DNA from 4 places in the Cellvibrio japonicus Ueda107 genome. Region 3 is predicted to be linked to each of the others. Evidence: predicted binding sites of a transcription regulator. Region 3 holds the regulator's gene; each other region holds the start of a gene.
What was found. Region 3 encodes sigma-54, which starts transcription at its own class of promoters, with help from an activator protein. Its sites were predicted from a motif close to TGGCACANNNNTTGCNNT; they were not measured.
Positions count from the first base shown of each region.

Region 1: CJA_RS01760 (OpgD/OpgG family glucan biosynthesis protein) is a predicted target of sigma-54. The motif match lies at 2,747-2,764, and genes of this name have one in related genera.
Region 2: CJA_RS18650 (flagellar hook-length control protein FliK) is a predicted target of sigma-54. The motif match lies at 2,317-2,334, and genes of this name have one in related genera.
Region 4: CJA_RS10965 (formate/nitrite transporter family protein) is a predicted target of sigma-54. The motif match lies at 3,246-3,263, and genes of this name have one in related genera.

Region 1 is NC_010995.1:448,007-453,766, forward strand. It holds gene mdoH (glucans biosynthesis glucosyltransferase MdoH) at 1-1,086, opposite strand, end outside; gene CJA_RS01760 (OpgD/OpgG family glucan biosynthesis protein) at 1,061-2,692, opposite strand; gene CJA_RS01765 (response regulator) at 3,155-5,566, shown strand; gene trxA (thioredoxin TrxA) at 5,687-5,760, shown strand, end outside.
Region 2 is NC_010995.1:1,977,092-1,982,851, forward strand. It holds gene CJA_RS08375 (STAS domain-containing protein) at 1-53, shown strand, start outside; gene CJA_RS08380 (ATP-binding SpoIIE family protein phosphatase) at 187-1,893, shown strand; gene CJA_RS08385 (Hpt domain-containing protein) at 1,924-2,268, shown strand; gene CJA_RS18650 (flagellar hook-length control protein FliK) at 2,441-3,823, shown strand; gene CJA_RS08395 (flagellar basal body-associated FliL family protein) at 4,014-4,583, shown strand; gene fliM (flagellar motor switch protein FliM) at 4,595-5,614, shown strand; gene fliN (flagellar motor switch protein FliN) at 5,604-5,760, shown strand, end outside.
Region 3 is NC_010995.1:3,289,277-3,295,036, forward strand. It holds gene lptC (LPS export ABC transporter periplasmic protein LptC) at 1-207, shown strand, start outside; gene lptA (lipopolysaccharide transport periplasmic protein LptA) at 194-709, shown strand; gene lptB (LPS export ABC transporter ATP-binding protein) at 714-1,439, shown strand; gene CJA_RS13545 (RNA polymerase factor sigma-54) at 1,680-3,308, shown strand; gene hpf (ribosome hibernation-promoting factor, HPF/YfiA family) at 3,432-3,722, shown strand; gene ptsN (PTS IIA-like nitrogen regulatory protein PtsN) at 3,800-4,246, shown strand; gene rapZ (RNase adapter RapZ) at 4,258-5,151, shown strand; gene CJA_RS13565 (HPr family phosphocarrier protein) at 5,132-5,404, shown strand; gene yjgA (ribosome biogenesis factor YjgA) at 5,471-5,760, shown strand, end outside.
Region 4 is NC_010995.1:2,595,757-2,601,516, forward strand. It holds gene CJA_RS10950 (DUF971 domain-containing protein) at 1-37, shown strand, start outside; gene CJA_RS10955 (GNAT family N-acetyltransferase) at 50-589, opposite strand; gene CJA_RS10960 (bifunctional protein-serine/threonine kinase/phosphatase) at 662-2,374, opposite strand; gene CJA_RS10965 (formate/nitrite transporter family protein) at 2,390-3,202, opposite strand; gene CJA_RS10970 (ABC transporter substrate-binding protein) at 3,737-5,305, opposite strand; gene CJA_RS10975 (LLM class flavin-dependent oxidoreductase) at 5,298-5,760, opposite strand, start outside.

The DNA of each region.
Region 1 (5,760 bases), 1.7 Mb from region 3:
CTTGGCGTAATCGATAATATTGCAGGGTACTTCTTCATAGCTGCCTTCGAGGTCGGCTAACAGGAAAACATCCCAACCGGCGCGGCGCAACAGGGCCGCCTCTACGAAATCATGGCTGAGTATGTCGCCACCAAAGGGCGCCTTGCCGGGCAGGCTGGGCAGGCCGCAATGATCCATAAAGGCGCGCAAACGGATAATAGCGTTGTGGCCCCAGTAGTTGGCTGCATCGGTTTGCCAGAAGGCCAGGCCAGTTGCCAGCATGGGGCTGTAGAGTACGGCGGCGAATTGTACGAAGCGACCAAAAAACGTGGTTTGACGCACCGGAATGGGAACGGTTTGGATCAATCCGGCGCGCGGGTTGGCTTGCATGGCGCGCACCAGGCTGAGCAGGCAGTTTCCGGTCATCAGGCTATCGGCGTCCAGCACAATCATGTGTTCATAATTGGCGCCCCAGCGCTGGCAAAACTCGCTCAGGTTCCCGACTTTGCGCCCGATGTTTTTTTCGCGGCGACGGTAAAAACACTGCTTGCCAATGTCGCCCAATCTGGCCTGCAGTTGTTGCCACGCCTTCAGTTCATCCTGAGCAATATGAGGTTGGGTGGTGTCGCTCAGCAAAAAGAAATCGAAATGTGCTAATTCTCCGGTTGCCTCCAGTGAACGCAGGGTGGCTTCGAAACCGGCAATAACCCGCTGGGTGTCCTCGTTATACACTGGCATGACGATAGCCGTGCGAGCGATGATCGGGCTGTTATCGGAGCCTCGCTCAAGCGGCTTGAGCGATAGCGGATCCAGGCGCAGCATTTGCAGGGTGAAACCAAATGCGGCACTCCAGAATGCCATGCTGATCCAGCCAAAGGTGATACTAAACAGCACAAGCAGAACCGTTTCGAGCGTGTTCAGTCCATTGGCACTGAGGATGTCGAACATGGTGTATACCCCGCCCAGGGTAGTAACCAGACTCAAAAGTGCAAAGAGGTAACGCCGGGCACGTTGGCCCGGTATGTCGATAATCGCAAAAGCAGACACGGATTCCGGCTCGCTATTGATCGTTCTGGTGGGGTTAGAGCGCATCCGGGTACCAGACATAGCTCCATACTTCACTTAAGCGCTGGTCGCGCAGTTTCAGGAACAGGCGCATATCGGCGTAGTTATTGCCATCGGGTTCCAGCTTGAAAGAGGCGCGCCAGGTGCGATCATCGGGCAGGCGGCGCACGGTTAATTCGCTGATATTGCCCGAGCTTTGCTGTAGTACGGCTTCTATGGGAGCGTCAGGTGATAAGTTATCCAGCTCGCCGCCGCGAAAATCCACCACAAACTTGCGTTTGCTTTTCGGCGGTGGGTCTGCCTGACCGGGATTGGCACCCCAGCCGATGCGGGTGCGAATCACCTTGGCACCCGCATTTTCAGGTAAAAAATGGTCGAAGCTGCGCAAGCGATAACTATAGGTGGCACTGCTGCCGGCTTTCATGGCTTTGGCAGGCACCCAATAGGCGACAAGGTTATCGTTGGTTTCGCTGTCGCTGGGAATCTCCACCAGCTCAATCCGGCCTTTGCCCCAATCGCCCTGCGGCATGATCCACATGCTGGGCCGCAATTCATAACGGGCCTCCATATCCATATAGTGTTCGAAGTCCCGGTCGCGTTGTAACAGGCCAAAACCACGTGGATTTTCGTCGGATAGGGAAGACACACGCAGCATGCGGTGATTGCTGAGCGGGCGCCAGATCCATTCGCCATTGGAGGCCGCTACTAACAGGCCGTCCGAGTCGTGGACTTCGGGGCGGAAGTCATCCACAAAGCGCGTGTGGTTTTCACCCCACATAAACATACTGGTCAGCGGGGCCACACCCAGTTTGACAATATCCTGGCGCGCGAAAAGCCGCGCCTCCACATTCATTTCGGTAGGTGCACCGGGTAGCACCTCGAAACGATAAGCGCCACTAATGGACGGGCTGTCGAGTAGGGCATAAATCACCAGGCGGTTTTCCTCCGCTGCCGGTTTGATTAGCCAGAATTCGCGAAAAACCGGGAATTCTTCGCCCTTGGGTTCCGCGGTGTCTATTGCCAACCCGCGCGCTGACAAACCGTATAACAGTCCCGGGCCTATCAGGCGGAAATAGGAAGCGCCCTGGAACACCAGGAACTCATCCTTGTACTCGTTGCTATTGAGCGGGTAATGCACTCGAAAACCTGCAAAGCCAATATTGCCTGGCGCCAAACCGGCCAGCGGAGCCGCGGGGCCATCGTAGTTGAAAAACGCCTGCTTAAATTGCAGGACGCTCTCCGGTGTATCGCCTGCCGTATGCAGGATAATCGGTTCGCGATAGAGGAAGCCCGGGTGAAATAGCTGGATTTCAAACAGCGATTGTCCGCGCCACAGCGCTGCCTCAGGGCGGAAGCGAATAGCGCGATACTGGTCGTAATCCATATCGGCCAATTCGCTGGGAATGTTGGCGTGGATCGGTTCGTAATCGTGTTTGGCCAGTTTCCGGGCGCGCTCGCTAAGCGCATCGAACAACCCGGGTTTGGCAATATCTGTCAGTGTTGCGGATTCTTGTACGGGATTGGGTTTGGGCGGCTCTGCTATTTGCGCCAGGGGGTTGTGGTGCCATAGCAAAAATGGGAGGGCACAGAGACTCAGCCAGCGGCGCGATAGGAAAAGGGTTTGGGTGGGGCTCGATTTACAGGTCAAACAGAAGCGCATCCGGATCACTCCAACATGGGTACTCATTAATCAAACAAAGGTTACGCCGGGGGTGTGCCAACTCGACACGGGAAAAGGGCCCGATGGAAATCCCATACACAGGCAAGCAGGAATCGTCATGATTTTGGGGCACTATCTGCAGTGCGCCCTGATTGTGATCATTGAAGGCTTGTGCGGCATTCTAAAATGAACCACTTTTGAAAAACAGGCATCCTGGTGTCGTTGCTGCAGACTTTTTTCGGTTTTCGTTGGGGTTATCCCCCTTGACGTCAGTGGGGCAAAATGCGTGTTGCTGACTCCGGGCAAGTACCTTGTCGGTAAAAAACCTCCCTGGTCGCTGTAAATGTGTTGGTACTTTGAGGGGGGATTACTGCTACACTTCTGGGATTCTGTGGTTTGGTCAGGTACGACCCTGGCTGTGATCGGATTCTGTGTCAGCGGTTGGTACCTATGCTGAATCTTAAGCGCTACATGCGTGAAAATCCCATAGTGGCAAGGTTGCTGGGGCTGATCATCATCAGCAGCTCAGTCATCACCCTATTTGCCATTCTTCTTCAGCTGCACAGCAATTTTAATGATGATATCGCCGAGCTGGAAAAGCGCCTGGACCAGGTGCGTATCAGTACGCTGGCCAGTATCACCAAAAGCCTGTGGGGATTTGACCAGGAACAGCTGAACATCCAGATCCACAGCGTCCTGGATGTGGATGATGTGGTGCAGGTGAGTGTGACCTGGCACGACTGGAACAATATCAAGCAGCATTTGGTCGCAACCAATCCCCACTATTCGCTCAAGGATCTTGAGACCAAACCCAGCCAGTTCCTGGTGCGCGATTATCCCCTTATCTACGAAGACTCCAGTACCCCGCCCCAGGAGCTGGGCGTGTTGACGGTGACGGCCAGCCTGGCAGGTATCTATGAAAAGCTCTGGGAGCGCGCCTTTTTTGTGGCCCTGGTCCAGGGCACCAAAACCCTGATTATCGCACTCTTTATTATCTGGCTGGTTCACACCCTGTTGACCCGCCATATCAAAATCATTGCCAACTACACGCGTAACCTTAATTTGGAATCGCTGACCAAGCCGCTTAAATTGCAGCGTATGAAAATGGACTCCATGCCGGATGAGTTGGATAACGTCGTGAATGCCATCAACCATATGCGTGAGACCTTGCTGGACGATATTGAGCAACGCCATGCGATTGAATTGGCGCTCCTGTCAGAAAAGGAGGAAAAGCTCGAAACCCGTCGCCAGAAAAACGCGGCGGAAGATGCCAGTCGCGCCAAAAGCCAGTTCCTGGCAACCATGAGCCATGAGATTCGCACCCCGATGAATGGAGTCATCGGCATGCTGGATATGTTGCGCGACACCCCATTGGATGAAAACCAGAAGCACTATATCGATGTCATCCATCGCTCGGGTGAAACACTGCTGAGTATCATTAACGATATTCTCGACTACTCCAAAATCGAAGCCGGCAAGATGCAGTTGGAGGAAATGGTATTCGAACTGGATGATCTGGTTGAAAATTGCATCCAATTGTTTGGCGCCACTGCCAACAAACGCAATATTGAGCTATTTGGCGGCTTGAATCCCGATGTTCCCCGGCGTTTGCGCGGTGATCCAACCCGTTTGCGGCAGATTATTATTAACTTGCTGGGCAATGCCTTTAAATTTACCGAGGAGGGGTTTGTCTCCCTGGAGGTAGGCCTCGATAACACAGCCCTGCAGGCGGAAGGGCGCCTTATGCTGCGCTTTGTGGTTCAGGACAGTGGTATCGGTATAGATCCGAACAGTGCCAGTAACTTGTTTGACTCCTTTAATCAGGCAGATGCCTCTACTACCCGTAAATACGGTGGTACAGGGTTGGGATTGGCTATCTGTAAAAGCCTTGCCGAGTTAATGGGAGGCCGTATCGGCGTCAAGAGTGCCAAGGGGGAAGGCGCGCAGTTCTGGTTTACCGCCCAGTTTGATGTGCAGGAACTGGCTTCTCCGAGTCTAACCCCTGATCCGACCCTGAAGGGAAAACGGTTGTTAATGGTGGAAACCAGTGCGCCCCTGGTGACCTTTACCCAGCGTTATTGCGACCACTGGGGCTTGCTACTTGAAACGGCGTTCTCTGCAAAACAGGCTGTCGCTTTACTCAAACATGGATTACATGCCGGAGAGCCGTTTGATTTTGTGGCCTTTGACTATTCACTGCCGGATGCTACCGGATTCGAATTGGCTCAATGGCTGCGAGATGCCCCGGATTTTACCGAGCTGCCCGTTTTTATGTTTAGCGGTGGCGATGTCTACCACGACCAGGCAGTGATGCAACGGCTGGCGATCCATACGGTTTTGCGCAAGCCTATATCCGTCAAAGCACTTTACCGGGAGTTGATTGCATTGCTGGGGCATGAAGCGGCGCCCACTGTTCTCCCGGCAGAAAAAGTTCTCGCACGCGATAAGTTTGCCCACCTGCAAGTGTTGGTGGCAGAGGATAATCCGGTTAACCGTATGGTGATTAAAGGTCTTCTGGGTAAATTGGGAATTCAACCGGTATTTGCCGAGAATGGCCGCGAAGCGGTAGACCTGGTGCACCATGGTGCCCAGCGTTTTGACCTTATCCTGATGGATTGTGAGATGCCGGAAATGGATGGCTTTGAAGCCACGCGCAATATCCGTGAACTTGAACGGCGCAGCGGTCGTCCTGCCGTACCGGTTGTCGCATTGACCGCCCACGCCTTGCAGGAGCACCGCGAAGCCGTTTTCGCCAGCGGTATGAACTATTACCTGGCTAAACCCATCACTTTCGATAGCCTTTATGCGGCATTTGATGCGTTGGGGGTAGTCGTCAATCCGGAAAATAGCGCATCGCTATAGTGGCCCCCTATAGAAATCATTGCTTTTTTCTCCTTGCCTGCCTGGGGTGGAGTCCTTATTATTGCCCCAGTCTTTTCAGGGCCCTGGCCCTGGTTCAACGCCTTAAACCCCGGAGTTTTTATGAGTAGTGACGCTATTGTCCATATCAGTGACGCCAGCTTTGAACAGGAAGTCATTGCTGCTGATATTCCTGT
Region 2 (5,760 bases), 1.3 Mb from region 3:
TGAAAAAAATCCTGCTGATTTCCAATTTTGAACAGTTGTTTGATATTGAATAGTGCACCCTTGTGATCAGGCTTTGTGCCTGCTCCTGTTGTCAGGCCATGGGAGATTTAGCCTATGCACCAGCCAGGGATAGCCACAGGGGCGCCAGTACAGGAGATACAGCCCCCGGATGAAGCACCTACAACCATGAATAATCGTCGTCTCAAAATTCTGGTGGCTGACGATACGGATACTGATCGGCTGATCCTCGAAAGCATTCTGCGCAAAGAAGGGCATCAGGTGCTGTTGGCGCGCAATGGCCTGGAAGCGATCAGTGCCTATGAAGCGGAGCACCCGGATATTGTCCTGCTCGATGCCCTGATGCCGGAAATGGATGGATTTGGTGCTGCGCGAACGATCAAGCAACTGGCCGGTGATGAACTGGTCCCCATTATTTTCCTCACGTCGCTCTCCGATACAGAATCCCTGGTGCGCTGCCTGGATGCAGGTGGCGATGATTTCCTCTCCAAACCCTATAACCGTGTGATCCTCCAGGCCAAGATCAAGGCCTTCAACCGCATGCGCGAATTGCATAGCACTATGCTGACCCAGCGCGACCAAATCGTGCAATACAACAACCGGCTGTTACAGGAGCAGCAGGTTGCCAAGCATGTATTTGATAATGTCGCCCACAGCGGTTGCCTCAACGCCAAGAATGTTCGCTTTTTCCTGTCGTCCCTGGCGGTATTTAACGGTGATGTGTTGGTAGCGGCCATGCGCCCCAACGGCAACATGATGGTGTTGTTGGGGGACTTTACCGGCCATGGCCTGCCCGCAGCCATAGGTGCCATGCCCCTGGCGTCCACCTTTTACGGCATGGTGCCCAAGGGTTTCGGCATGAGCGACATCCTGCGCGAAATCAATGGCAAGTTAAAAAACATCCTGCCGGTCGGTATTTTTTGCTGCGCCATCATGCTGGATATCAATTTCCGCAAACGCCGGGTCAAGATCTGGAATGGCGGTTTACCTGATGCCTTTATCTATCGCCAGAAAACGGCAACTGTGGTGCCAGTCCGCTCCACCCATCTACCCTTGGGGGTCCTGTCCAACCGGGCGTTTAAAGATAACTGTGAATATTTTGAGCTGGCCATCAACGACCGTATTTTCCTCTGGTCAGATGGCATCCATGAGGCGCGCAACCTCAATGGCGATATGTTCGGCGAGGAACGACTCAAACAAGTCTTTGTCCAAAACCGCGAGCCGTCACGGCTGTTTGATGAAATTATTGAACAGGTGCAGCAATTTGTCGGAACCAATGATAAAGACGATGACCTTTCCCTGCTGGAAATCCGCATGGATGAACCGGCCCAGGTGGATCAGGCATTTGTGGATGCCAACCAGCGATTTGCCAATGCCGAAGTTGAGTGGTCTATGCGCTTTGAGGTAAATCCGCGTAGTTTTCGTGTCTTTGATCCGCTACCCATGCTACTTAATGTGTTGATGGAAGTGCCCAGCCTGCGCAGTTTTAGCAGCACCATTTACACCATATTGGCTGAGTTATATGCCAATGCCCTGGAGCATGGTGTACTGCAACTGAATTCCACACTGAAGAAAACGCCCAGTGGATTTAGCGATTACTACCGTTTGCGTGAAGAGCGCCTCCAACAACTGGATACAGGTTATGTGCGTTTCCACATTAACCATCGCACCCATGATGAGGGGGGTATTTTGCGTGTGCGAGTTGAAGACAGTGGCAAGGGCTTTGATTACCAAAACCGTAACCGCAATAGCCTGCATAGCCTGAGCTACAGCGGACGGGGCTTGGCATTGCTGGAGAGTTTGTGTTCGTCGGTCAATTTTATCGGTGCCGGTAATACCATAGAGGTAGAGTTTTGCTGGGTGAGTGACGATTGAATGAATAATATAACTGTGGAATTCTCCAACATGAACCATCTTGATTATGACGCACTAAATACACTCAGGGATGTCATGGAGGGTGATTTCCCTCTATTGATTGACACCTTTATTCTTGATTCCACCGAGCGCCTGCAAAAGCTGCACACCATTATTAATAGTGCCAATGCCGACTTGATTCGGCGCTCTGCACATAGTTTCAAAGGGAGCAGCAGTAATATCGGCGCGATTCAATTAGCAGCTCTGTGTGCATCCCTGGAAAAAAAGGCCCTCGATGGTGACTTGGTAAACCTTGATCAGGATTTGCGTGCGATAGAGCAGGAATATGCCCAAGTGGAAAACCTGCTGCGCGCTATGTTGCAGGTGAGCCGCTGATCAGCGAATGCCCCTACCACCTGCATTCCTTTATCTGTCCTGCGCTGTTGGCACCTACCTTGCACTTATTCCCTGTGGAACACGATATCAGCCTTTTGGGCGGCAAGCATTTGCCGCTCTTAATGGCACTACCTGGTATCGGGACGTCGATGTGTAATGGGAGCCAGTATTCATGCAACACTCCGCGCAACAAAGCGGTCTAGCCGTTAATTCGCTGCTTAACCTGAGTGCCAATGTGCCTGCCAGGACGACCAAAAGTCAGTCGAACCCAGCCAACACAGATGCAACCAGTTTCCAGCAGTTAATGCAAAATACCCGGCCAGAAGTTGCCACCCGTCCAGCCGTCAAACCTGCTGCAAGTCCTGTGCGCCCCCAGGAGGAGCGACAAGCAGATACCAGGCCGGCGCCTGCTAATCACTCGCATGAGTCTCCTCGTAAGAATCCTTCAAATCCCCAAGCGCCATCGGCTAAGTGTTCCGAGCCAGCCATGTCAGAGCAGTCTGGTGCCAACCATAAAAAACTGGCAACAGATTCGGCAGTAGAAACGAATACAGAAACCGGGATAGCAACAGACAAAGCCGATGAGACTTTAATCCCGGAACAAGAGCTAATGACATTAATGATGGGTGAGTTACCCGTCGAGCCGTCCGTATTAGTAACTGAACAAGGGGATGAAACACCAGAGCCCTTAGTGGCCCCGGAGGCGTTGCTGCTGACCGCAGGGCAAATTGCCAGTCCATTAACCGGTGAACAATTGTCTGCCGATCTTTTGGTGGAGGAGGGCGAAAGTGCATTAAAAAGCCCTTTGCTAACCTTTGCCGGACGTGGCCAGGTTTTGGTACCTGAAGGGCTGAAGCCTATAGATCCCGCCTCATTAGCGACAGACCCGGTGATAGAAGGGGAATCTGATCAGGGGATTACTCTCGATCTGGATAACTTGCAATCACAGGTGTCGAAGGTGATGCCGGAGCTGGCTAAATCCCTGGTATCGGATAAGAGCCAGGCAGGAGATAAGCCCATTTTGGATGCGTTAAAAACCCCAGCTCCACCGGCACCTGTTCCGGTGGATGCACTGGGGCGTCCCCTGGATGCAAATTCCCCTTTATCTCCGACAGCGCGGAGTTTTGTGGCGCAAATGAACCTGCCGCAGGCTATGGGGAATCCCCAGTGGAGCCAGGCTGTGAGTGATCGTGTCCTGTGGATGGCTGCTCAAAACCTGTCGGCAGCCGATATTCGCCTGGATCCGCCGGATTTAGGCAGCATGCATGTCAAGGTCAGTGTCAGCCAGGATCAGGCGAGCGTGACTTTCGTTTCGCCACATCCACAGGTGCGTGAAGCATTGGATCAGCAGGCAACACGCCTGCGTGAAATGTTTGCCGAGCAGGGGTTGAACCTGGTCAATGTCGATGTCTCGGATCGCCATCAACAGCAACGAGCACAGGATGAGTCCACCTCTGGCAATCGCTCTTCCGAGTCCCAGGCGGAAGAAGAGGCTCTCCAGGTTGTGGGTGAGAGCAGCATTGGTCAATTACGTTTAATTGATCATTACGCCTGATAGTCTGTTCTTTTTATCGCCATTCCCTCCAGCCAATGCCCGGAATTATCCCGGGTTGTTGCTAATACGTTGTTTTCGCAAGACATTCACCAGCAAAATAGTAAACCACTGCTAAGCTATCTGGCATAACAGGCAGTGGCATGGCTATTGCTGATACTATTTTGGCAGAGAAAAGCGACGGAGTTTTGACATGGCGGCAGCCCCCAAGAAAACCGATAAAGCCAATGACGCAAATGCAACAGATACCGGCACTGTAAAGTCGGATAAAAAAAAGTTGTTCCTGATCATTGGTGTGGCGGTTGTATTAATTCTGATATCCGTTGGTGGGACTTTGGCTGCGCTCAAATTTTGGCGTGGGGATGATAATCCGGATGAGGCCGTGCAACCGGCAGGGCCAGTCGCTTTGGCTCCGGCTATTTACCTGCAGCTCAATCCCAATTTCACCATCAACTTTAACGTGAATGGGCGCCAGCGTTTCTTGCAGGCAGAAATAACCCTGATGTATCGCGATCCTGTATTGGAACCCTTGTTGAAACTGCATATGCCTGCCATACGCAACAGCCTGGTTATGCTGCTCAGCAGTAAGAATTTTGATGAATTACAAACCCCGGAAGGTAAAGAGGCATTGCGTACAGAGGCGCTCAGTGCCGTTCAGGGAATTGTCGATAGAGAACAGCAAGCGCAAGCCAGTGCTTCGTCCAGTGCCGCGGCTACCAGCAAGGTGGAGCAGGTACTGTTTACCACTTTCGTTATGCAATAAGGCCAATCACTGTGCAAGACTTACTCTCACAAGACGAAATTGATGCCTTACTCCATGGTGTTGATGACGGCGATATAGAAACTGAATCGGATCTGGAGCCGGGAGCGGTCCGCGCCTACGATTTAACCAGCCAGGATCGCATAGTGCGCGGGCGCATGCCCACGCTGGAAATGATCAACGAACGCTTTGCCCGCTATACCCGCATCAGCATGTTTAACCTGTTGCGTCGTACAGCGGACGTTTCGGTCGGGGGCGTACAGATCCAGAAGTTTGGTGAGTATGTTCACACGCTTTATGTTCCCACCAGCCTGAATATGGTGAAGTTTCGCCCACTGCGCGGAACCGCCCTGATTATCCTCGACGCGCGTTTGGTGTTTAAGCTGGTTGATAACTTTTTTGGCGGCGATGGTCGCCATGCCAAGATCGAGGGGCGTGAGTTCACTCCAACGGAATTACGTGTAGTCCAGATGGTGTTAAACCAGGCATTTGTGGACCTGGGGGAAGCCTGGAAAGCGGTATTTCCCGTCAGCTTTGAATATGTTCACTCCGAAGTGAATCCCTCCCTGGCCAATATTGTCAGCCCGAGCGAAGTGGTTGTGGTCAGCACTTTCCATATCGAATTGGATGGCGGTGGTGGGGAGATGCATATCACAGTGCCTTACTCCATGATCGAACCCATCCGCGAAGTGTTGGATGCCGGTTTGCAGAGCGACAGTGAGGAACAGGACGAGCGCTGGGTGCGTGCACTGCGTGAAGACGTACTGGCAGCCAAGGTAGATTTGGAGTGTGATGTGGTTCGGCGCGATATTACCCTGCGCGATATTGTCGATTTGAAAGAGGGCGATATTATTCCGGTGGAATTTCCGGATTATCACGTAGTTACCGCCAATGGTGTACCTATGTTCCGCACGCAACTCGGCCAGCACAATGACAACCTCGCATTGAAAATACTCGAATTTATTGACCGTAGCAGTGCCTATAACGTCACGGGTACGGGTTCCGCAAACAAAGGTGATAAAAATGGCAAATGATGATATTGATCAGGATGCAATGGCGGACGATTGGGCTGCTGCCATGGCTGAGCAAGCTGATGCAGAACAGGCGGCTGCCAATCCTATAGCCTTTGAGGAGTTAATCCCCGAGCCGGGTAAAAGGAATTCCAATCCGGATCTGGATG
Region 3 (5,760 bases):
CAGCAGGAGACAGCCAGCCAGGGGTTAATCCAGATAGAAACCACTGAGCTGCTGGTAAAACCCGCAGAGCAATACGCCGAAACCGACAAAGCTGTTAAGATGCGCAGCGCCAAAGGCCAGGTGGACGCCGTGGGTATGACAGCGCTTATGCGCGACAGCCGCGTCCAATTGCAATCCGATGTCAGAGCCATTTATGAACCGCGTTAAACTCCCTTTCCTCGCATTTCTGGCCAGCAGCCTGTTACTCACCCTGGCAACCCCGGCATTGGCCTTACCGGAAGATCGCAACCAGGTGATCCGCGGCACAGCTGACACCCTGGTCGTTGATCAGAAAATCGGTGAGTCAACCTACAGCGGTTCAGTGCGCATCGAACAGGGCTCATTGGTAATTACGGCGGATATCATCAAGGTGCGCACCCGCCCCGACGGTTCGCCGGATAAGATCGTTGCCACTGGCTCTCCTGCGCGCTTCCAACAGCAACCCAGCCTGGACCAAAAGGTGATTGTTGCAACCGCTAAAAGCATCACCTATACCCCGGACAATGAGCATTTACTGCTGGTTGAGGAGGCCGCCATTGAGCAAGATGGCCAGGTCATGAAAGCGCCGCATATCAATTACGACCTCATCAATGAAGTCATGAAAGCCAAGCAAATTGATGGCGCTCGTGTCGATATCTATATTCCGCCCAAAACCGAAGCCAAGCACTGACCCCATGCCCAGATTGCACGCCCAGAACCTTGCCAAGAGCTATAAAAAACGCACTGTCGTTGTCGATGTGTCCATGACCGTCGATAGCGGTACCATTGTCGGTTTACTCGGCCCTAACGGTGCGGGTAAAACAACCTGTTTTTACATGATTGCGGGTCTGGTACCGGCAGATAAAGGACGCGTACTGATTGACGATCTGGATATCACTCCTTTGCCGATTCACGGGCGCGCACGTGCCGGCATTGGCTACCTGCCACAAGAGGCATCGATTTTTCGCAAGCTGTCTGTCGCCGATAACATCATGGCTATCCTTGAAACCCGCAAGGATCTCGACCGCAAGCAGCGTCTGGAAAAACTCGAATCCCTCTTGGGTGAATTCCATATCACCCACATTCGCAACAGCCTGGGTATGTCCCTATCCGGAGGCGAGCGTCGCCGCGTGGAAATCGCCCGCGCCCTGGCGACCGACCCACAATTCATCTTGCTGGATGAACCCTTTGCCGGTGTAGACCCGATCTCCGTAAGCGACATTAAGGAAATTGTTCGCCACCTCAAGGATCGCGGAATTGGCGTATTAATTACTGACCATAATGTGCGTGAAACCCTGGATATCTGTGAAACTGCTTATATCGTGAGTGAAGGTCACATTATTGCCTCCGGCCAGCCGGAGACAGTGCTTGCACACCCCAGGGTACGAGAGGTTTATCTGGGTGAGCATTTCCGTATCTAACCACCACCCAGGGTGCTACAACCGGAAACATAGCGATTTCTGCGACCGCAACAACTTGACAATTCTTAATTTTTAATCATTAGGCACAAAGATTGCTAAGGCTTATTGATTGGGAATCAAAGCCTGTCTAAACTCCACTAAAAGAAGGTTGGCGTTTTATCTATCCATACCTGCGTACATCCGGTGTCTACCCAGGACACCACCCCGGTTTCACCCTGAACAGGTTTTGTTGCCCCCATAATGAAGCAATCACTCCAATTAAAGCTCGGTCAGCAACTCACCATGACCCCGCAGTTGCAACAGGCCATTCGCCTATTGCAGCTTTCCACGCTGGACTTGCAACAGGAAATCCAGGAAGCACTGGACTCCAACCCCATGCTGGAATTGGAGGAAAACTACGAGGGTGGCAATGAAACCAACTACGACACTGGCGAACCGGATACCAGTGATTACGAGCGAACCCTTGAGGTCGCCGCAGATCCAGCAGCAAACACCACAGACCAGCTGAGCGACAATTACACTTCCAGTACCAGCACTGACAGTTATTCCAGCAGCGAATCAAATGATTACGCCAGTAGCAATGGAGAAGGCTTTGAAGCCGCGGCAGAATCGGACTTTGACGCCGACAGTTTTGGCGATAGCGCCGGGGACTGGTCAGACTCCATCCCTGCTGATTTACCGGTAGATACCAGTTGGGACGATGTTTACCAGGCCTCCTCCAGCAGCAGCTCCAGTAACTACGATAACGAAGACAACGATTTTGAGAGCCGTCGCGCCACAACCGATTCGATTTATGACCACCTCACCTGGCAACTGAACCTGACCCCCATGTCTGACCGCGATCGCCTGGTTGCCATGGCAATTATCGACGCAGTAGAGCCCAGTGGTATGCTCTCTATCAGCATCCACGAGATCTATGATGGACTGGCAGCAGAGCTTGAAGAGCTTGAAGAAGATGAAGTGGTCGCCGTACAACACCGTCTGCAGCAATTTGATCCCTGCGGTGTATGCAGCCAAAACCTGTCCGAATGCCTGTTGGTACAACTCCAGCAATTTGATCCACAAACCCCTTTTCTGGAGCCCGCCAAACTGATTGTTAAGCAATACCTGCCACTCCTGGGTAGCCGCGATTATCGCCAATTGATGCGTCGCACCAAGCTCAAGGAGGCAGAACTCAGCCAGGCGGTAACACTTATCCAGGGGCTCAACCCGCGTCCGGGTGACATTATTGCCAGCGGCGATACTGAATATGTAGTGCCTGATGTCTTTGTGGAAAAACGTGACAGTCGCTGGATTGTGGAGCTCAATCCCGACATAGCGCCACGTTTGCGCATCAATTCAGACTACGCCTCTATGGTGCGTCGCGCTGACTCCAGCAGCGACAACACCTTCCTCAAGGATAATTTGCAGGAAGCCCGCTGGTTTCTCAAAAGCTTACAGAGCCGCAACGAAACCCTGCTCAAGGTAGCCAGCTGTATTGTGGAAAAACAGCGCGGCTTTCTCGAGTATGGCCCCGAAGCCATGAAACCCCTGGTATTGCACGATATTGCAGAAATTGTCGGCATGCACGAATCGACTATTTCACGGGTAACTACGCAAAAATACATGCATACCCCCCAGGGGATTTTTGAACTCAAGTACTTTTTTTCGAGTCATGTCAGTACAGACAGTGGCGGCGAGTGTTCATCGACAGCCATACGCGCCATCATCAAAAAGCTGGTGAGCGCAGAGAATCCGAAAAAACCCCTGAGCGACAGCAAGATTACCGAATTGCTGGCAGAACAGGGTATCCAGGTTGCCAGGCGCACTATCGCCAAGTACCGTGAATCGCTCAATATTCCGCCATCCAATGAACGCAAAAGCCTGTAAATCCAGGCCCAATACCCAGGACAGATGGCGAACGCCGGGACGCACCAACAGGTTGTTATCAGTTGCAACTGCTGAATCAACTGTCATTTTTTACCAGTCCGCGTGAAACGAGAGGATGTACTTATGCAAATAACTATCAGTGGCCACCATCTGGAAGTTACTGAATCGCTCAGGGATTACGTCAATAACAAATTGGAAAGACTCAGTCATCACCATGATCGTATAACCAATACCCATGTCATCCTCTCGGTGGATAAACTGATTCAAAAGGCAGAAGCCACAGTTCATGTCAGCGGCAAAGACTTGTTTGCTGATGCGACCCATGAAGACTTATACGCAGCTATTGATGCACTGGCTGACAAACTGGATCGGCAGTTGATCAAGCATAAAGAAAAGTTGCGCAGCCACCGTTAAGCCACACCAACCCAATCAGCCTCGGAGCACCTGAGCCGGGGCTTAACGACAAGAGAAGATACGACGACAGTAACCCTATGGAAATTCAAGCGTTAATCAGCCCCAAACGCACGCTTTGCCGCGTTGAGGGGGGCAGCAAGAAACGAGCCCTGGAACTGTTGGCCAACACCATCGCCCAGGATGTCACCCATATTGATGCGGAAGACTTATTTCGCCGCCTTATCGCACGTGAGCGCCTGGGCTCAACCGGCATAGGTTATGGCATTGCCATTCCCCACTGCCGGGTGGAAAACTGTCAGGGAACCGTTGGTGCCCTGATCACGTTGACCGAGCCAGTCGACTTTGACGCAATAGATTCACAGCCCGTCGATATCCTGTTTGCCATGCTGGTGCCCGAAGAGGCCCATGACGAACATTTGCAGACCCTGTCATCCCTGGTTAATGCGCTCAACAAAGCGGAATACCGCGATAAATTGCGCGCAGCCGCCAGCGACCAGGATCTGTATGAAGCCGCAATCAGCTAAGCGAGTCCAACATGCACCTAGTGATTGTCAGCGGTCTATCCGGATCGGGAAAAACGACAGCGCTCCATGTCCTTGAGGATGTGGGGTTCAACTGCATCGATAACCTGCCTGTTAGCCTGCTACCCGCACTGGTTGCACAGATTGAAATCCACAAGGATCAGGCGCAAAAGTTTGCCATAGGCATTGATGTGCGTAATGCCTGGCAGGATTTGAGTCTCTTTCCCAAGATGGTATCCACCTTGAAAGAGGCCCATCTGCCCTTTCACACAATCTACCTGGACTCCCATCCTTCCGTTCTCATCCAGCGCTTTAGTGAAACCCGTCGTAAACACCCGTTAAGCGACAAGAGCACCAGCCTTGAAGAAGCTATAGCGCTGGAGCAAAACCTGCTCGAACCCATCCGCGATGCGGCCGACCAAACAATTGATACCAGCCACCTCAACCTGCATGAATTGCGCGATCTGGTTAAGGATCGGGTGGTGGGGCGAACCGAAGCCACCATGGCAATCCTGTTTGAATCCTTTGGGTTTAAACACGGCACCCCGGTTAATGCCGACCTGGTCTTCGATGCCCGCTGCCTGCCCAATCCCCATTGGAAGCCACACCTCCGCCCCCAGACCGGGTTGGATGCTGACGTTGTTGAGTTTCTCGAAGAGCAGGTCACAGTCCAGGAGATGTATGCTGATATAGAGCACTATTTAACGCGCTGGCTACCCCGCTACCAGGCTAATAATCGCAGCTATATCACAATTGCCATCGGCTGCACCGGAGGCCAACATCGCTCCGTATACTTGAGTGAACGTTTAAAAAAACACTTTGACCAGTACTACCAGGATGTCCAGGTGCGCCACCGCGATATTCATAAACACCAGAAGCACCATAACCATGCTCCAGCAAACTCTTGAGATCATTAACAAACGCGGCCTCCACGCCCGTGCCGCCGCCAAACTTGCCAGCCTCGCCAGCAAGTTCAAGGCACAGGTGCAGGTACGTGTTGGTGAAGGCAATTGGGTCGATGCTAAAAGCGTTATGTCTCTGATGCTGCTTGCAGCCGGTCAGGGCACACAGCTGCAAGTCAGTGCCGATGGCGCTGATGCACAACACGCGCTCGATGAAATCAGTACGCTTGTGACCGACTATTTTGGCGAAGGGGAATAACACGGGTTGTTATTAACGGCGCTTTTGCCTACTCTGTGCGCCCACTTTTTCACAGCCAGCACTGCTATGGTTTACGACTACGACGACGTCAATCCCGATGATTACATCCGCAGCAAATCGCAGGTCAAGCGCGATATGCATGCATTGCAAGCCCTGGGCGAAAGCCTGATCCATATGAATGAAAAGCAACTGGCGCAGATTCCCCTCAGTGAACAAATGCTGGATGCCATCTACATTGCGCGCAAAATGCCCCCTAAAGAGGCCCGCCGCCGTCAAATCCAGTACATAGGCAGATTGATGCGCGAAGGTAATCACGAAGAAATCCAGGCAGCGGTTGAAAAAATCCAGAACCGCAA
Region 4 (5,760 bases), 690 kb from region 3:
TTTTCCCTGGGTTTATCTCGCTAAAAAGCGTTGCTGAATGGCGACGTGTTTATCGCGCCTTTTCATACAAATAGCTTGCGCGGGGCTCTGGTGAAATATTGGGGTGAATGATATGGTTTTCCAAACGCCCCTTCCAGATAAACCCGCACTTCTCCAGTACCCGGGCCGAATTTTTATTTTCTATATCACATGTCGCTTGCACACGATTTATGGCAGGATCGGCCAAGGCTTTTTCTGCCAACATATTGATAACTTCAGGGATATAACTTTGGCCCCAATAATCGCGCCCCAACACATAACCGAAATCAACCTGGCAGCCATTTACCCTGACACTGCACATCCCCAACAATGTATTGGAAACCTTTTGTTCAACTACATAATCGAACCGCTCACCGGCATCCCAGGCATCCAACACACCCGCTAAAAAATCCCGGGTATCCGCCAGAGATACATGAGGTTTCCAGATCAAATAGCGTGTCACTTCCCGATCCTGGGCGTAGGTGGTAAAAATGGCCTCTGCATCCTCGAGGCTTGGTTTGCGCAACCGTAAACGCGCGGTATCCATGGTTTCTGTAAAGATATTTGGCATATAAACCTTAAATTAAAAAAGTTTTTTCCATCGCAAGAGAAAATCACACTCCCCCCACCCATTTGCATAGTCTTACGCCCACTGTACCACTAGCAAGATCAACAGGATCAACGAAATACACTGCCACACCAATACCGGATTGCGCTCCATCAACGGCGGGCGGTCCTTGTTGACAAAAGTGCTGTTCGGGTGATGCAGATCATGGATGAACTCCGACAAAACCTGGTAACGCTTGAGCGGGTGGATATGCACCGCCTTGCGCAGGCATTCATCCACCCAGACGGGAATGTTTTTATGCGATGTGTGCAGGCTGCGGTAGCGCAGCTTGCGTTGCGCCGTCAACTTCTGTGCCCTGGCGATACCAGCGCCGTAAGGCAGGCCGCCTCCCAGCATCTGGTAGGTGATGACACCCAGTGAATAAATATCCCCACGGGCATCGCTTTGCTCACCGAGAAAACATTCGGGGGCGGTGTAGAGCGCTGTGCCGTGGATAGTCTGGTCTTCGCTGCGACTTTCGCTGATGCCCGCCACCCAGGTGGAACCAAAGTCGATAATTTTCACGGTACCACTGGCATCGATCATGATGTTGTTGGGGCGTAGATCGCGGTGCACCATCTCCTGCCGATGAAATGCCTGCAAGCCTTTGGCGATCTGCTCCACAACCTGCCGCACCTTTGGCAGGCCGGGATTGGGGTTGTCCTGCATCCACTGGGTGAGGGTCTGACCGTCGATATATTCCGTCACCAGATAAAGAAAACGGCGCATGCGGGTTTGTGTGATGGCTTTGAGCACATGGGTGTTATCCAGCCGCCGGGCAATCCAGTCCTCCATCAAAAACCGCTCAAGGTATTGGGGATTTTCCCGGCCCTCGGTGGAGGGCACCTTGATCACCACCAGTTGCTGGTTCTGATTGTCCTGCGCCACATACACATGGCTGCGAGGACTGATATAGAGTTCGCGGATAATGGTGTAGCCATCAAACGCCGTGCGCGCTTCCAGCCGGGGCGGCAGCGGCATGGCTGACGCCTGCCGGGAAAGATCACTGACGTGATGATCCGGCAGGGATTCCACGCGCACCAGTTGCACACTGAGATTGTCCCGGCTACCGGATTCCAGCGCCTGCTGGCCAATCATTTTGGCCACCCGGTTCAAATCATCGGCCTGCGGCAATATCCCGGCCAGGGTTTGCGGATCAAAAAAATCGTATACACCGTCACTGGCCAGGACAAAAATATCGCCGGGCTCGAGATCAATCTGGCGATAGTCCAGCTCCAGATTCGGACGAATACCCAAAGCCGAGGTGAGGTAACTGGTTTCCTCATCCACCACACGGCGGTGATCCTGGGTCAGCAGTTCCAGGTGTTTGCCTGCCAGACGGTAAATGCGCGTATCGCCTGAATGCAGAATATGCGCCTTGCGCGATTTGATAATCAGCGTGCTGAAAGCACAGATATATCCCTTGTCCTTATCAAAACGATAGGGGCTATTGTGAGTCTGGGAAAACAGCCAGGAATTGATCGCCTGCAACACCCGCTGCGCTGAATGCCGGGTTGACCAGGCATCGGGTGTGGAATAGTAATCCTCGATAAAACCACTCACGGCGGTTTCACTCGCTATCTGGCTGACCTGACTGCTGCTGATACCATCCGCAATAGCCAATACAATTCCCTTGGCACCTAACAATGGCTCGCGCGGCAGGCGTGCGCCGATGAAATCCTGATTCACCGCCTTGCTGCCGCGCGATGTGTACTGGCCGATGCTGACGCGAAGTTGTTGTGAATCCATTATCAGGCATGACTATCAAGCAAGGCGACGCGCCGGGCTGGTACGTACATGGGTCAGATACAGCGGCAATCCCACCAGCAGGAAACCGCCCACCAGATTGCCCAGCGCCGTGGGCAATTCATTCCACAGCATATAGTCGGCCACGGAAAAATCACCGCCCATGATCATGGCGAAGGGAAAGAGAAACATATTGACGATGGAATGCTCAAAACCCATGTAGAAGAACAGCATCACCGGCATCCACATAGCCGCCATTTTGCTGCCCGCCGAAGTGGAAATCATCGCGCCCACAACCCCCATGGACACCATCCAGTTACACAGAATGCCGCGCACGAAAATCGTCAACCAACCCGCCACGCCATGGGACTGATAGCCCAGTGTCCGCGACTCACCAATATTACCGACCTTGGCGGCTATCTCACCGCCATCAACACTGTAGCCGTAAGTCAGCACAAACGACATAAAGAAGGCCACCGTCAGCGCACCGGCAAAGTTACCCACAAACACCAGCCCCCAATTGCGCAATACCTGTTGGATAGTCACACCTGTGCGTTTGTCGAGCCAGGCAAGAGGTACCAGGGTAAACACGCCGGTCAGCAGGTCGAACTTCATCAGGTAGAGCATGATGAAACCGACAGGGAATAGCACTGCACCCAGCAGGGGCGAACCGGTATTGATGGTCACGGTAATGGCGAACATGGCCGCCAGACCCAAAATAGCCCCCGCCATGAACGCCCGGATCAGCGTGTCCTTGCTGGACATATAAACCTTCTGCTCACCGGAGTCGACCATCTTGGTGACAAATTCACTGGGTTCGATATAAGCCATGATGTTGTATCTCCCAAACAGGAATGATTAGTAATACCCCTGTTGAGCAACCATCATGCCAGCCACCGTTATGACGTGTTTTCACAGGTTTAACGGCGATACGAAGACGTTTTATCAGGTTTATTGCCCCGGCAATGCACCAAAAATGACACGCACAGATGAAAAACAACCCTTAATGGAACACAAAAAATTTATATAAAGCACTATTAATGATCACATCGCATACACAAAGCACCTAATAAGTGCATATCTACTGTATTCATGGGACCTGGCAATCAAATCCGCCCAGACCAGGATGCGCTCCCTTTCAGGGTATCTCTACGGCTAATCCTTAATGCACAACCTCTATCTGCAAATATTTACCCAATTGCCTGGCAAGGGTGGATTTACCGGAACCACCGCTGCCAATGATCAGAATTTTTTTCACGAATACAGTCTCAGAACTTTGTTTATCTTATTCAGGGTGCTTCAAACTCCAGTGCTGCGATCACCGATGAGCAGGCGTTTTTAGTATCGTCACAGCACCAGCCGAGGCTATGAACGCAACCAGATATTGTCAAAGCGCCAGGTGGAAAAGTGTGAGCATTCTGCAGTAAGGCCGCCTACCCTATCGGTATAACCATCGAGGAAATTGGTAAAGCCCCAAATCAATAATCCGCCACGACTGTGCTGGATTTCCTGCGCCTCATGCACCAGTGGTGTACGCAATCCAAGGTCGGGTTGCGCCTGGGCAGCAAAATACAGCTGGGTAAAACGCTCATCACGGAAATTGGTTCGATTGGATGCCGAGGTAGGGCCATCCTGGCTGGTGGCCTGCGCCAGGAATGGTTGTCCCAATGAGCCGCCGGTACTCATTACCCATTCATTTTTACGTGGGCCATTGAAGGTAGCGTTATCAATTTTTTTCACATGGATCCTGACATCTGCCAAACGTGCCTGCTCGGCAAATACCAGTGCTGCATTGGCACCGGCTGCATCTGTGGTCAATTCCAGGGTGAGCTTGTCATGGCCCGCAGAACGCAATAGAGATTTTGCCTCGGCAATATCCAGTTGACGCTGCGGAATATGGCGGTTAAAGGTGGGATCATGGGGCGCATAAAGATCGTTGGCGATGCGCCCTTCACCGATCAATACCCGATCAACCAACTCCTGGCGATTGGTCAGTAAACGAAATGCCTGGCGAACACGCACATCATCAAACGGCGCTTTCGCCGTATTCATATTGAATGCGCGCCAGGTTCCACTCTCGGATACCAGCAATTTGGCTTTGGGATTATTATCAAACAGTGTTTTCTGTTCAGGGGCGATCGCATTGGCAATGTCAATTTGCCCACCGACCAAGGCCGCATAGCGGGATATCTGATCCTTAAAATCGATAATTTCCAATTCATCAGCATAGGGTTGGCCCGGCTTGAAATAATGCTCAAAGCGGGTAAATAGCGAGCGCTGCCCCGGTAAAAATTGTTTGAGTTTATAGGGCCCTGCCCCTACCGGATTATTCACCGGATGATAATCCACCGGCACTATGCCGCCAAAATTTACCCAGGTATCCGGCAGCGACAAAAACGAACGCCCCTCTTTAAAGCGAATACGCACGGTTCTGTTGTCAAGTTTTTCGAGATTGTCCCGATCGACAATATTGACATAATTTCCATAGGGCGATGCCAATTGCGGATCACTCAGGCGGCGAATGGAAAAAATTAAATCATCCGCATCAATGGTTTTTCCATGATGAAACTCCAGGCCCGGTTTCAGCCGTATAATCCAGGCTGTCGCATCTGCATTGACCTCCGCTTCCTCAGCCAGCGCCAGGCGAGGAAACATATTTTCATCCCATTCCCACAACTTGCTGTAAAGCGCAAAACCACGAATGGTACTGCCGGTACTGGTTGGCTTATGCACATCCAGTGAGCCCGTCTGGTCACCATCAATAACACCCAAACGCAAACGCCCACCATAGCGCGGTTCCGAGGTGTTGAGATCAAGCAAAGGCACAACAGGCGTATCCTGGCTGCAACCGGAAAGTCCACCGCCAAGCAGCAGCGAACCTCCCAACGCAGCACCTGATACCAAAAAACCACGGCGGGTTAATTCTTTATACATAAGCGGCCTTTTGCGTTGGTGTGGATTCAACGGCAGTGGCCTTTCTCGCCGCCAAGCGGCTTTTGTTGAGGATAGGTACGTCAAAACCGTGATCGAGATCCAGCAAGGGGAACAGCAAATCCGCTACGCGATGGGCTTCTTCAATCAGCGGCCAGCCGGACAGGATAAAGGCCTCCGCCCCCTCAGCTTCAAATTCGCGGATACGCGTTGCAATATTTTCCGCACTACCCACCAGGGTAGTACCTGCCAGCGGGCCCAGTACGTTAAAGCCATGCAATGCAGGCCCGGTCCAGATGTTGGGATAGATTTCAAAATCTTTTGCCGCAGGCAGGCGACCAGAGCGAATCACGTCCAGGTTTCTTTGCACCTGCGGGTCGGGGCTTTGATAGGTTTCAAGGGTTTCTCCCGGCGGCAACTGGCGCTTAATCGACTCAATAGCATATTCAACCGAGGTG